Regions from separate parts of the Brevibacillus sp. HB1.3 genome, predicted to be linked through region 1. Evidence: predicted binding sites of a transcription regulator. Region 1 holds the regulator's gene; each other region holds the start of a gene.

The links. The regulator LexA, encoded in region 1, represses DNA repair genes until DNA is damaged. The targets are predictions, from matches to a motif close to CGAACATATGTTCG.
Region 2: a site for LexA is predicted at 1,976-1,989, ahead of HPY31_RS16690 (WYL domain-containing protein). Genes of this name have one in related genera too.
Region 3: a site for LexA is predicted at 1,452-1,465, ahead of HPY31_RS22080 (YolD-like family protein). Genes of this name have one in related genera too.

Annotation. Positions count from the first base shown of each region.
Region 1 is NZ_JABMIT010000010.1:23,295-26,574, reverse strand. It holds gene crcB (fluoride efflux transporter CrcB) at 1-26, opposite strand, end outside; gene HPY31_RS21300 (DUF896 domain-containing protein) at 122-319, opposite strand; gene yneA (cell division suppressor protein YneA) at 396-731, opposite strand; gene lexA (transcriptional repressor LexA) at 894-1,517, shown strand; gene HPY31_RS21285 (DUF456 domain-containing protein) at 1,568-2,053, opposite strand; gene HPY31_RS21280 (DUF4269 domain-containing protein) at 2,162-2,737, shown strand; gene HPY31_RS21275 (hypothetical protein) at 2,825-3,280, shown strand, end outside.
Region 2 is NZ_JABMIT010000006.1:329,187-332,466, reverse strand. It holds gene HPY31_RS16700 (YcnI family copper-binding membrane protein) at 1-361, shown strand, start outside; gene HPY31_RS16695 (MFS transporter) at 636-1,877, shown strand; gene HPY31_RS16690 (WYL domain-containing protein) at 2,047-2,268, shown strand; gene HPY31_RS16685 (hypothetical protein) at 2,368-2,616, shown strand; gene rsgA (ribosome small subunit-dependent GTPase A) at 2,860-3,280, shown strand, end outside.
Region 3 is NZ_JABMIT010000010.1:219,300-222,579, reverse strand. It holds gene HPY31_RS22095 (P1 family peptidase) at 1-69, opposite strand, end outside; gene HPY31_RS22090 (GNAT family N-acetyltransferase) at 71-625, opposite strand; gene HPY31_RS22085 (hypothetical protein) at 803-1,036, shown strand; gene HPY31_RS22080 (YolD-like family protein) at 1,119-1,370, opposite strand; gene HPY31_RS22075 (bile acid:sodium symporter family protein) at 1,569-2,543, opposite strand; gene HPY31_RS22070 (hypothetical protein) at 2,723-2,959, shown strand; gene HPY31_RS22065 (YhcN/YlaJ family sporulation lipoprotein) at 3,096-3,280, opposite strand, start outside.

The DNA.
Region 1 (3,280 bases):
CCAACCGCCACAGCTATCCACGCCATCGCTTTCCCCCCTGGCAATCAAAGCGTTATGTATGTCACAGAAAAAGACACCCTAGCGTCAAGCGAGGATGTCTGTCGTATCAGTAATTGTTATCTTACTGTTTTGGCTTATTTTCTTCAAGGTCTTCCACATAACGGATGGAATCCAAATTTGCTCTCAGTGAAAGCTTAACGGCGTCAATGTACTTTTGGCGCAATGCTTTTTGCTCGAGCTTTTCCTCTTCGGTTAAACCTTCTTCGCGAGATTTTTTGACCAATTCATTAATGCGTTTAATTTCTGCGTCAGATACCACTGCTGGTTCCTCCCACTCTGTAGTAGTGCCGCTTCATTATACCATATTCGAATAATCCCGCAAGACAGCCGAACACTTACGGCATATCAGGCATGATCAGAGTCTGACCCGGGTAAATCCAGTTGCTATCCAAACCGTTCGCTTCCTTGATTTCTATGATATAGTCACGCACATCCGTATGCTGATCTGAGTAGCGAACGGCTAACGACCATAGACTATCTCCGGATTGTACGATTACTTCTATGCCTTGTGGCTCGTCCATTGGCGAAGCAGCAAACACTAGTTCGGTCAATAAGTAAAAAAAGAGAGTAAATGTAATAAGAAACAAGAGTGCTTGACCTCTCGTGATACCAAAACGAACACGACGTTCTTCTTTCTTCTCAAAACGATTACGTACTGTCGATGAATTCATGATAATGGCCTCCTTACAAACATACGTTCTGTTCTCTTGTAAGCTCATCATAAATGAGAACATATGTTCATGTCAACAACGAAACGAACTTATGTTTGTCGAACGCAAGCTCCCATGGTATAATATAGGAAAATATGTTCGAGGAATCAGGGGTGTCTTTCTATGTCAAAATTATCGAGTAGACAACAAGCCATCATCGAGTTCATACGAAAGGAAGTTCGTGATAAAGGATATCCGCCTTCTGTACGTGAAATTGGAGAGGCTGTCGGACTCGCTTCCAGCTCAACAGTACATGGTCATTTGGCACGCTTAGAGAAAAAAGGCCTCATTCGTCGAGATCCTACCAAACCTCGCGCCATCGAATTGCTTTCAGATGAAGATCGTTTTCAAGACAATTTCGAAGACTCTGTCGTCCGTGTGCCAGTAATCGGAAAAGTAACAGCTGGACAGCCCATTACAGCCATTGAGGATGTGGAAGAATACTTCCCACTTCCAGACAATATCGTGACTTCCGACAAGGTCTACATGCTGCGCGTCTCCGGGAATAGTATGATTGATGCTGGGATTCTCGACGGAGACTACGTCATTGTTCGCCAACAGCACGTAGCGAACAACGGTGACATTGTCGTAGCCATGACAGAAGAAGATGAAGCGACCGTCAAAAGATTTTTCAAAGAAAAGAACCACTTCCGTCTCCAACCGGAAAATGCCACGATGGAACCGATCATTCTGGAGCATGTCACCATTCTCGGTAAAGTCATTGGTGTCTATCGCCTCATTCACTAGTTTCCACGTAAAAAAGGACAGCCTCGGCTGTCCCTTTTGTTTTCTATATGTTATCTGGCGATAAAAAACCAGATGATCATCGTAACTTGCAAGATGACTTTTACGACCGCACTGCCCAAAAATCCAATTAGTGAGCCTACTCCCGCTTTCACTGCTCGCTCCATCGATTGCTTCTGCACCATCAACTCTACGAGAACGACGAATACGAACGGCAAGATCAGCATACCAAACGGTGGGAAGACGAAAATCCCGAGGATAATTCCGGCGGCTGCAGCTATAGACGACCACTTGGACCCCCCGTACTTTTTCACGAAGTACATGTTCGTCAGCAAGTCAGCACCGTAAAGCAGAATGCTTAGAACGACCATTCCCCACCAAAAGGATGTCGGCAATCCCGCTCCCGGATCTGCAATAAAAAAGTGATAGAGCAAAAAGCCCGCCCACAGCAAGATCGTATCAGGTAAAACGGGTAAAAAAATTCCTGCGATGCTTAACAGGAACAATAACACAACCACGACCCACAAAAGTATTTCCATCCACTACACTCCCTTCATTTAGGTATACGAGTGACTACCAATTTCGTTGCGCACTTATTCACTTTTGTCTACACTATTTTAAAAGAAAGTAGACATGGGGGTAGTTTCATGAAAAATTGGCATGATCTCTCTTACTTGAGCAGAGGAACGATGCGCCAAAAAGCGGCGTGGGAAGCGATTCAACAGACGCATATCCTGGAAGTACTAGCCGATTACCGTCCAGTGCTTGCCGGAACCATCCCATTGGACATTGATGTTGAGCAAAGCGATCTGGATATTATTTGCGAGAGTCATGATCTGAATCAGTTTGAGCAGGTTGTTCGTAAAGCGTTTGGCTGCTTAACCAGCTTTGAAGTGACACAACTCGATCTAAAAGGGATTCCCACGTGCGTTATTTCGTTTTTCACAGCTAGCTTTTGGTTTGAATTGTTTGCTCAACCAGTTGCAGTCGAAAAGCAAAATGCTTATCGTCATATGGACATCGAAGCACGATTGTTAGATATAGGGGGCTTGGATGCTTGTATACATATCAGGGCTCTGAAGCAAGACGGACTCAAAACAGAGCCTGCATTTGCTCGATACTTTCATATTCCGGGTGATGATCCGTATGAGGCCTTGTTGCAATTGGAGTCGTTGACCGAACAGGAATTACGCCAAAGAGTTCAGCTCCTACGAAAGGATTAATCTGCTAGCAGATCTATCAACTTCCTGGAATCATAAGGGGTAAACAGCGACTGGTGTTGCAACTGATCATTAAGGAGGACATCCTATATGGATTGGCTGATAGAGATACCGTTCCCCTCTGGAGAGATTCGGGTAGAAACAAGCGTCGACATCTCATTTAGGAGATTCGAGTCAAGTGGGCTTCAGGAGCCTCCAGATTTTATCCATGATATCGTCCTACAATGGGTCATCGCCCCTTTTGTTGTTCATGAGCATACTGCTTATCGGATTCCGGCCCACAACGATCCCGAAATAGAAGAGTATGCTTCCGTCAATTTCACAAGCCTGTTTACGAAAGTACGGGGAATATGCACAAATGGAAAGATGGAGGAAATCAGGCTGGAGGACTTAAAGCCGAATATAAAGAGTTCTTTTATCGAATCGGTCATACATACAAGTAAGATTGATCCTCTGGTAAGCGATTTTTACCTACAGAGAAAATGTGAGCGTAGTAATCGCCTAAACGTAAAGCTGTTCCAAATAGACAGGGATTCCTTTATCAAG
Region 2 (3,280 bases), on a different contig from region 1:
CACAGCACTTGTGTGGACAGCCACAGAAGGCGGAATCAAGGCGCATGAGTTCCAAGAGTTCACGTTTGTCGGGGCAAACCCAAAAGAAGAGGGTCAATTGGCTTGGAAGGCTTATCAGACCTATGCAAATGGCGAGGTTGTAGAATGGACAGGGGATAAGGATTCCAAAACGCCAGCGTCTGTCACTACCATTAAGGCTGGTGTAGGCGAAGCAGGGCATGAGCATGGACAAGAACAAAAGCCGACAACCGCTCCTGCTGGGGAAGCGGCTGGTGCAGGCAGCAACAATACCTTGCCATTGGTACTCTCTGGTTTGGCGTTGCTGATCTCCATCGTTGGCCTGTTTAGAAAAAAAGCGTAAGTACTTCCTAATGAAGCTGTGCAGTGTGTCCAATCATGCTGCACGGCTTTTTCCATTGTGTGGCAATTAAAAACATTCTATAATAGCTGTAATTACTTTCGGAGGTGTATATCACATGTTAAAAACACTATTCAGAGCAAGCAAGTACACGGAAGGAAAAATACGAACGGCAGCATGACGCGGACGCATTTTGCACAGTAGAGGATTGTAGAGGTACGATCAGTATGTGAAAACGGAACGCGTCATCTGCCTAAAAAAGGTGGATACTGCTTCCATGTTCATGAATGCGACAAAAGTATATATGATCAAAAGTTTTTTGACTTCCCTGGCCAATACGACCATGTTCACAACCTATGCGCTTTACTACATTGTGACACTGGGCTTTAACCCGTTTGAATTGCTAGTGATCGGGACGGTTTTGGAGTTATCCGTGCTGGTTTTTGAAGGGGTAACAGGAGTAGTGGCGGATACGTACAGTCGCCGTCGCTCCGTCATTATTGGGATGTTTTTTCTGGGAATCGGATTTGCGATGCAGGGGATCGTTCCCGCGCTTGATGCTTGGGTACCGATGATTTCTGTCTTCGGTTTGGTGCTGTTTTCGCAAGTCGTCAGTGGTCTTGGGTATACGTTTATTAGTGGAGCGGATACTGCATGGATTGTGGATGAGGTCGGGGAAGAGAAGATCGGTACGATTTTCATGAAGGCCAAGCGCTATTCCTTGTTTGGGAATCTGCTCGGGATTGCACTTAGTGTGGCATTGGCAACACTCGCTCCCAATTTGCCTTACCTCATAGGTGGCCTCATGTATTTGGGGCTTGGTGTCTTTCTGATTCTGTTCATGAAGGAGACCGGATTTATTCCCCGTGAACGTGAGCAAGGTGCTTCCCACGTGAAGGAAATGATTCAGACGTGGACTTCGGGTGCCAAAGTGATTCGCAGTCAGCCGATTCTCATGCTGATCTTGTTCGTGACACTATTTACGGGTGCAGCCTCAGAAGGGTATGACCGTTTGTGGGAAGCGCATTTGATCGCAGAAATTGGTTTTCCAGAGCTCGCTGCTATTTCGATGCCCATGTGGTTCGGGATCATTGCCGCACTCGCAAGCTTACTCGGCCTCATCGTGGTAGGCGTTGTGGAAAAAAGGCTGGATGTGAACAATGAGCGGGTTGTCCTTGTGGGCATGTTCACGTTGACGGGGCTCAAAATTGTAGCAATGATAGCTTTTGCCTTTTCCCCTAGCTTTACCTGGGCATTAGTTGCACTGCTGTTGATCGGTGTGATCCAGTCATTGAGCAATCCGCTGTATGATACGTGGCTGAATTTAAACATTGAAAGCAGTGTGCGAGCGACGGTTTTGTCGATGATGGGCCAGTCCAATGCGTTGGGACAAACGGCAGGTGGTCCGGCTGTCGGATGGATTGGGACGCGTATTTCGATTCGCGCTTCGCTCGTTGCAGCGGCTATCTTGTTGGCACCGATTCTGATTGTGTTCGGACGTGCGCTTAGAAGGCGCTGAGTCACATACACAGTGTAACAAGCAAAAGGCATGTGTCCATTTTTTAGGGCGCATGCTTTTTTGTTGAGGCAATCGTTGGTTTTTGTAATCAAAACTTGCGAACAAACGTTCTCTTTTGGTGTGATGATCTCAACAACAAGAAGACACATTTTGTGGTGGTGACAGCCTGATGCTTCAGGAGTTGAGAAGGTACGCAGAGCGGCAGCAAGCAGTGGAGATCATCTATTTGAAAAAGGATGGGGACACTAGCAGGCGAACGATTCGTGTAGTTCATATCGATGGGAACAAAGGGAGCTTGAAAGCATATTGTTATATGAGGAAGGCGTATCGTGTATTTGTATTGGAAAACATTTTGGCGATCGCACCTGTGTCTGGACATTTTGCCGGATGAAAAGGAATCACCCTCCACGCCCCCAGTCTATTCCAGCCATACTATGTTATACTAAATAGGTAAACAACTTCAACAAAAGAGGAAGGGCGGGGACAAACCATGGAGTTCTTCATTGTCATCGTCATCATGTTTTTGATCGTAGTATTTGTCTTAGCGTCCAAAGCTGCAAAAGGTGGAAGTGGGCGCTCTCATTCCTCTTCAGACAGCGGGGGCGGAGCCTTCTATGTAGACAGCTCTCACAATCACCATCATCGAAGTCACGATTCAAATGATCGTTGGGATAGCTATGACGGCGGAAGCGATAGCGGTAGTGGTGGAGACAGCGGTGGTGGCGGCGGGGGAGATTGACGCTGTTGCATTTTGTTTCATTATGGTACAATAACTGGGAAATATGATTCCAAACCTGAATGGTAGGTTTGCTAAAGGAGAGATGTTTTATGGTAGCCATCAAATTTGTTCAGAGTGTCGTAGTCGGGGTCACGGGAATCCTCCTTTCAAGCGAACAGTAATATCGTTCACCAAATGAGGATTCGACTGTGACTGGTTCTGGCTGATAGCCATCTATTTAACCAATTGCAGGGGGAATCCGCAGTGAATCAAACAACCAATCAACAAGTATTGCAATCTATGGGCTGGAATGAGTATTTTGCTAATCATTTTACCCCTTATGCTGAGCAAGGCTTCAGTGTGGGACGTATCACACTTGAACATAAACGTATTTATCGTCTGTGGAGTGAGCATGGCGAGCTCCTAGGCGAGGTAACAGGTAAGCTTCGTTATGAGGCAACCGGACGAGAAGATTTTCCGGCTGTCGGGGACTGGGTAGTGATCAGTGCCCGCCCAGAGGAAATGAAAGCCTCGATCCACGGACTTCTTCCACGTAAGAGCAAGTTTTCCCGCAAGGTAGCTGGGGATACAGTGGAAGAGCAGATTGTGGCTGCGAACGTCGATACGGTTTTCCTCGTGAATTCCTTAAATAATGATTTAAATCTGCGCAGGATTGAACGCTATC
Region 3 (3,280 bases), 200 kb from region 1:
TGCATTATACGCACCTGGGATCCCCGTCCCAATCAATATGCCACATTCTCTCGCTCGTTTTCTCGTCATGTTACGCTCCTGTCATTTTGAATCTTCCCATAATAATGGTGTTGTAGTAATTGCCATCAGAAAGAACTTTGTCGTTTTTGAGTACCCCTTCGATTTCAAAACCAAACCGTTTGTATAGCTCGATTGCCTTCTCATTCGTTTCCATCACATTCAACGTCATTTTGGTAATGTGGTTGGCATCTGCCCAGGCAACCGATTCTTGCAAGAGATTCTTCCCGATGCCATAACCCCAGAAATCTTGTGATACGCAAACACCAAACTCTACTTTGTGCGCAAATCTGTTTAAGTAAACACCTGCACATCTGGAAAACCCGACAATTCGATCTTGAACAACAGCCACTAAAAACAAATTTCTTGGACTCTCTGCATCCGTTTTGATGATGTCTTCGAATCCTTGCACATCGATGAAAGCCTCTCCTCTTTCTCTGTCCAAATTTTCAGTCTCCCCATCGATTTGCAGTCGAAGGTCCGACAACTGTTGTGCATCTGTTTCCATTGCAGAGCGAATCGTGTAGGATAACCCGTTCACAGAAAGTAGTCGCTGGCTAATTATCATTATTTTTCTCCTATTGGTAAAATTTAGGTCTTTTATTTTATCATAGGTAGAAGTTTTTGTGAATCTTCTCGCTTCCTAAAGAGAAAGGAAACCACAATGTGTTTACATAACATTTATTATGTTCATTTATGCGCCAAACTGTGGATATGCTACAATAAGGAAAAGGAGCGTGCTCGTATGAATTTTTCTAAATCATTTTATTATACGGTCAACCATTCCAAGGTAGAAGAATATAAGAAGATGCTCGATTTAATGAAAATCCCCTACATCGTGGAAGCACCGATCGTTTTGCTGAATCAAGGAGCGAATGAATACTCCTTTGTTTTTCCTAACATGCCAGGTCGTCTTTATGGAATGGTGAGCAAGTTGTTTCAAGCGGATGCGAAGCCATATCCGAAGAAAGGTACATAAGAAAAAAAGACCCAATCATTGGGTCAAAAAAGGAAGTGGAGAGAATGCAGTCGATTTTCATGTAAGGTCTCCGTACATACCCCTATGCATGTACACTGATAATTTTCTCCATCTCGATCCATTGACTCCCCGTTTGGTTCGCTAATTGAACACGTCTCGCCTTCGGGTCTACCCATTTGACCACACCCCACATGCTGCATGTATTCCCCCGCTCCCCCTCAAAGGACACACACCAGCTCACATTTAAGGGATAATTCTCTCTACCCGAATCTCGCAGCATGTACATAAATGCCTCTCTTTCTTCGTGCGTTACTTCAAGATTGCCGTTAGCCACGCTTTTCCACCCGCCTACTTACGAACATTTGGATCAAATCCTCATCTTGTGTGGGAAATTGTACTTACATTATAGTGAGTACGAACATAAGTTCGCAACTCTTTTTTTAGCCACTCCTATCGCCATGTAAGTAGGTAGCTCAGGTTGTACCAAGAAAAAAGCCGTTTTCCCAGTGGTTTTGGAAAACGGCTCTTCCTTTTAGCTTGATAGTTCCTGTGGTTGAGGTTGCGGTCTTTTCTCGACCAGCTCCAAAAACTTTCCGAAGGTAGAAGCGAGTATTTGCTGAAAAAGCATACCGAGAACAACCGGAAGAGCAACAGGCGCTGGAAAGTACGTGATCGCCATTACTGCCCCTGCACTAATGTTTCGCATTCCACTGTTAAACGTTAACGTAACAATCACATCGCGCTCCCACCCGAACAGCTTTGCGATCCCCCACCCCATCAAATAACCTAAAATGGCTACTACCAGTACAAGGACTGCCATTCCCACCAGTTTAGCGTCCAACATATGAAAGTAAGACGAAACCATCGAGCTGTTGATCGCGACGACAACACCCATTCCCATCTTCGAAAAGGGCGCTAATTTGGGTGCCAACGTTTTTTTGACGTTCCCTTTTGACAAATGATTGAGCAGCATACCAACTAGCGAAGGCAACACGATCATATAAAATAAACCCTTCATCAGTTCTGCCAAATCCATCTCGACGGTTGCCCCTAAAAACAAGGACATCCCCAACGGAACAATCAATGGTGAGAGCATCGTATCCAACAATATAATAGAGAGCGTCAGGGCGATGTTCCCGAAATAAATCGATGACCACAAAAAGCTCGTGATCCCTGTGGGAATTAAGGCCGCCAGCAAAAAGCCCGTGATGACATGGATATCATCTGGATAAAACAACCGAGCCATTGACCAGGCAACAAGCGGCATAAGTGCATGAAGAATCAACAAGTTGACAATTAAAGGGAGTGGTCTGGTCAGTACCTTTGCAAATTCTTTAAATCCTGAACCCAGACTGCCGGTAAATGTCATGAAGGCAAACACCCAAGGAGACAAAAAAGCAAACGGTTGCAAATGTGTCCCTGCTATTACGCCAATAGCAACACTACTCGGCGTTAGTATGGGCATGATTTTCTCAAGAAATCGATTCAGTTTGGCTAACCCATTCATTTGATACACCTCAAGTCTCGTCCTTTGATGCTAGTGATGTGAGGTATGTTATCATGAACAGATTATCGTTACAAGACCAAAGTTCATTATTAGATTGCATACGCATCATTTTATTCGCATTTTCACCTTGCATACTTTCGCGCATGCGAGTAAAGCCTATGACGGAAAGGAGGTATTTTATGAACGGAATGGATTGGGTAGAGTTTATCCGAAAAACCGAAGATAAGATGTATCACCTCCATCGAGCGATAGATGGAATCTGTAATGATCCCGACTATAAGGAATCCATTACGACCTTGACGGAAGTGGTAAGAGATTATCAAGTCCTTGTGGAAAAAGCCAAGGGCGAATTACGCGGCATCGATCTCCATCGAGATCGAGAGCGCGCTCATCATTACGATCGTGATCACTACTAGCTGATATAGACTCCCAAACAGGGAGTCCTTCTTTGTTCATTGATTACAGAACCTTTATTTTCTATTCATCATTCTGTCAAATCAAACGACAAAAACCTCACTCTACCCATGCAGTGTGTGAGGTTTGGGAAATCGGCTAGCCCTTCATTTTCTTTTCAATTTCTTTTAAGGATTTCTTCTTCTGGCATGCCTCTTTTACATCGGTTGGCCACCGTTCGTCACTCAGCCTTTGCAAATCTTTTAACAATCGCTTGTCAGCTGTCACATGAATATTGGCATCTGGGAAGGCCTCTTTTAATTTCTTTCCGACTTCTTTTTGAA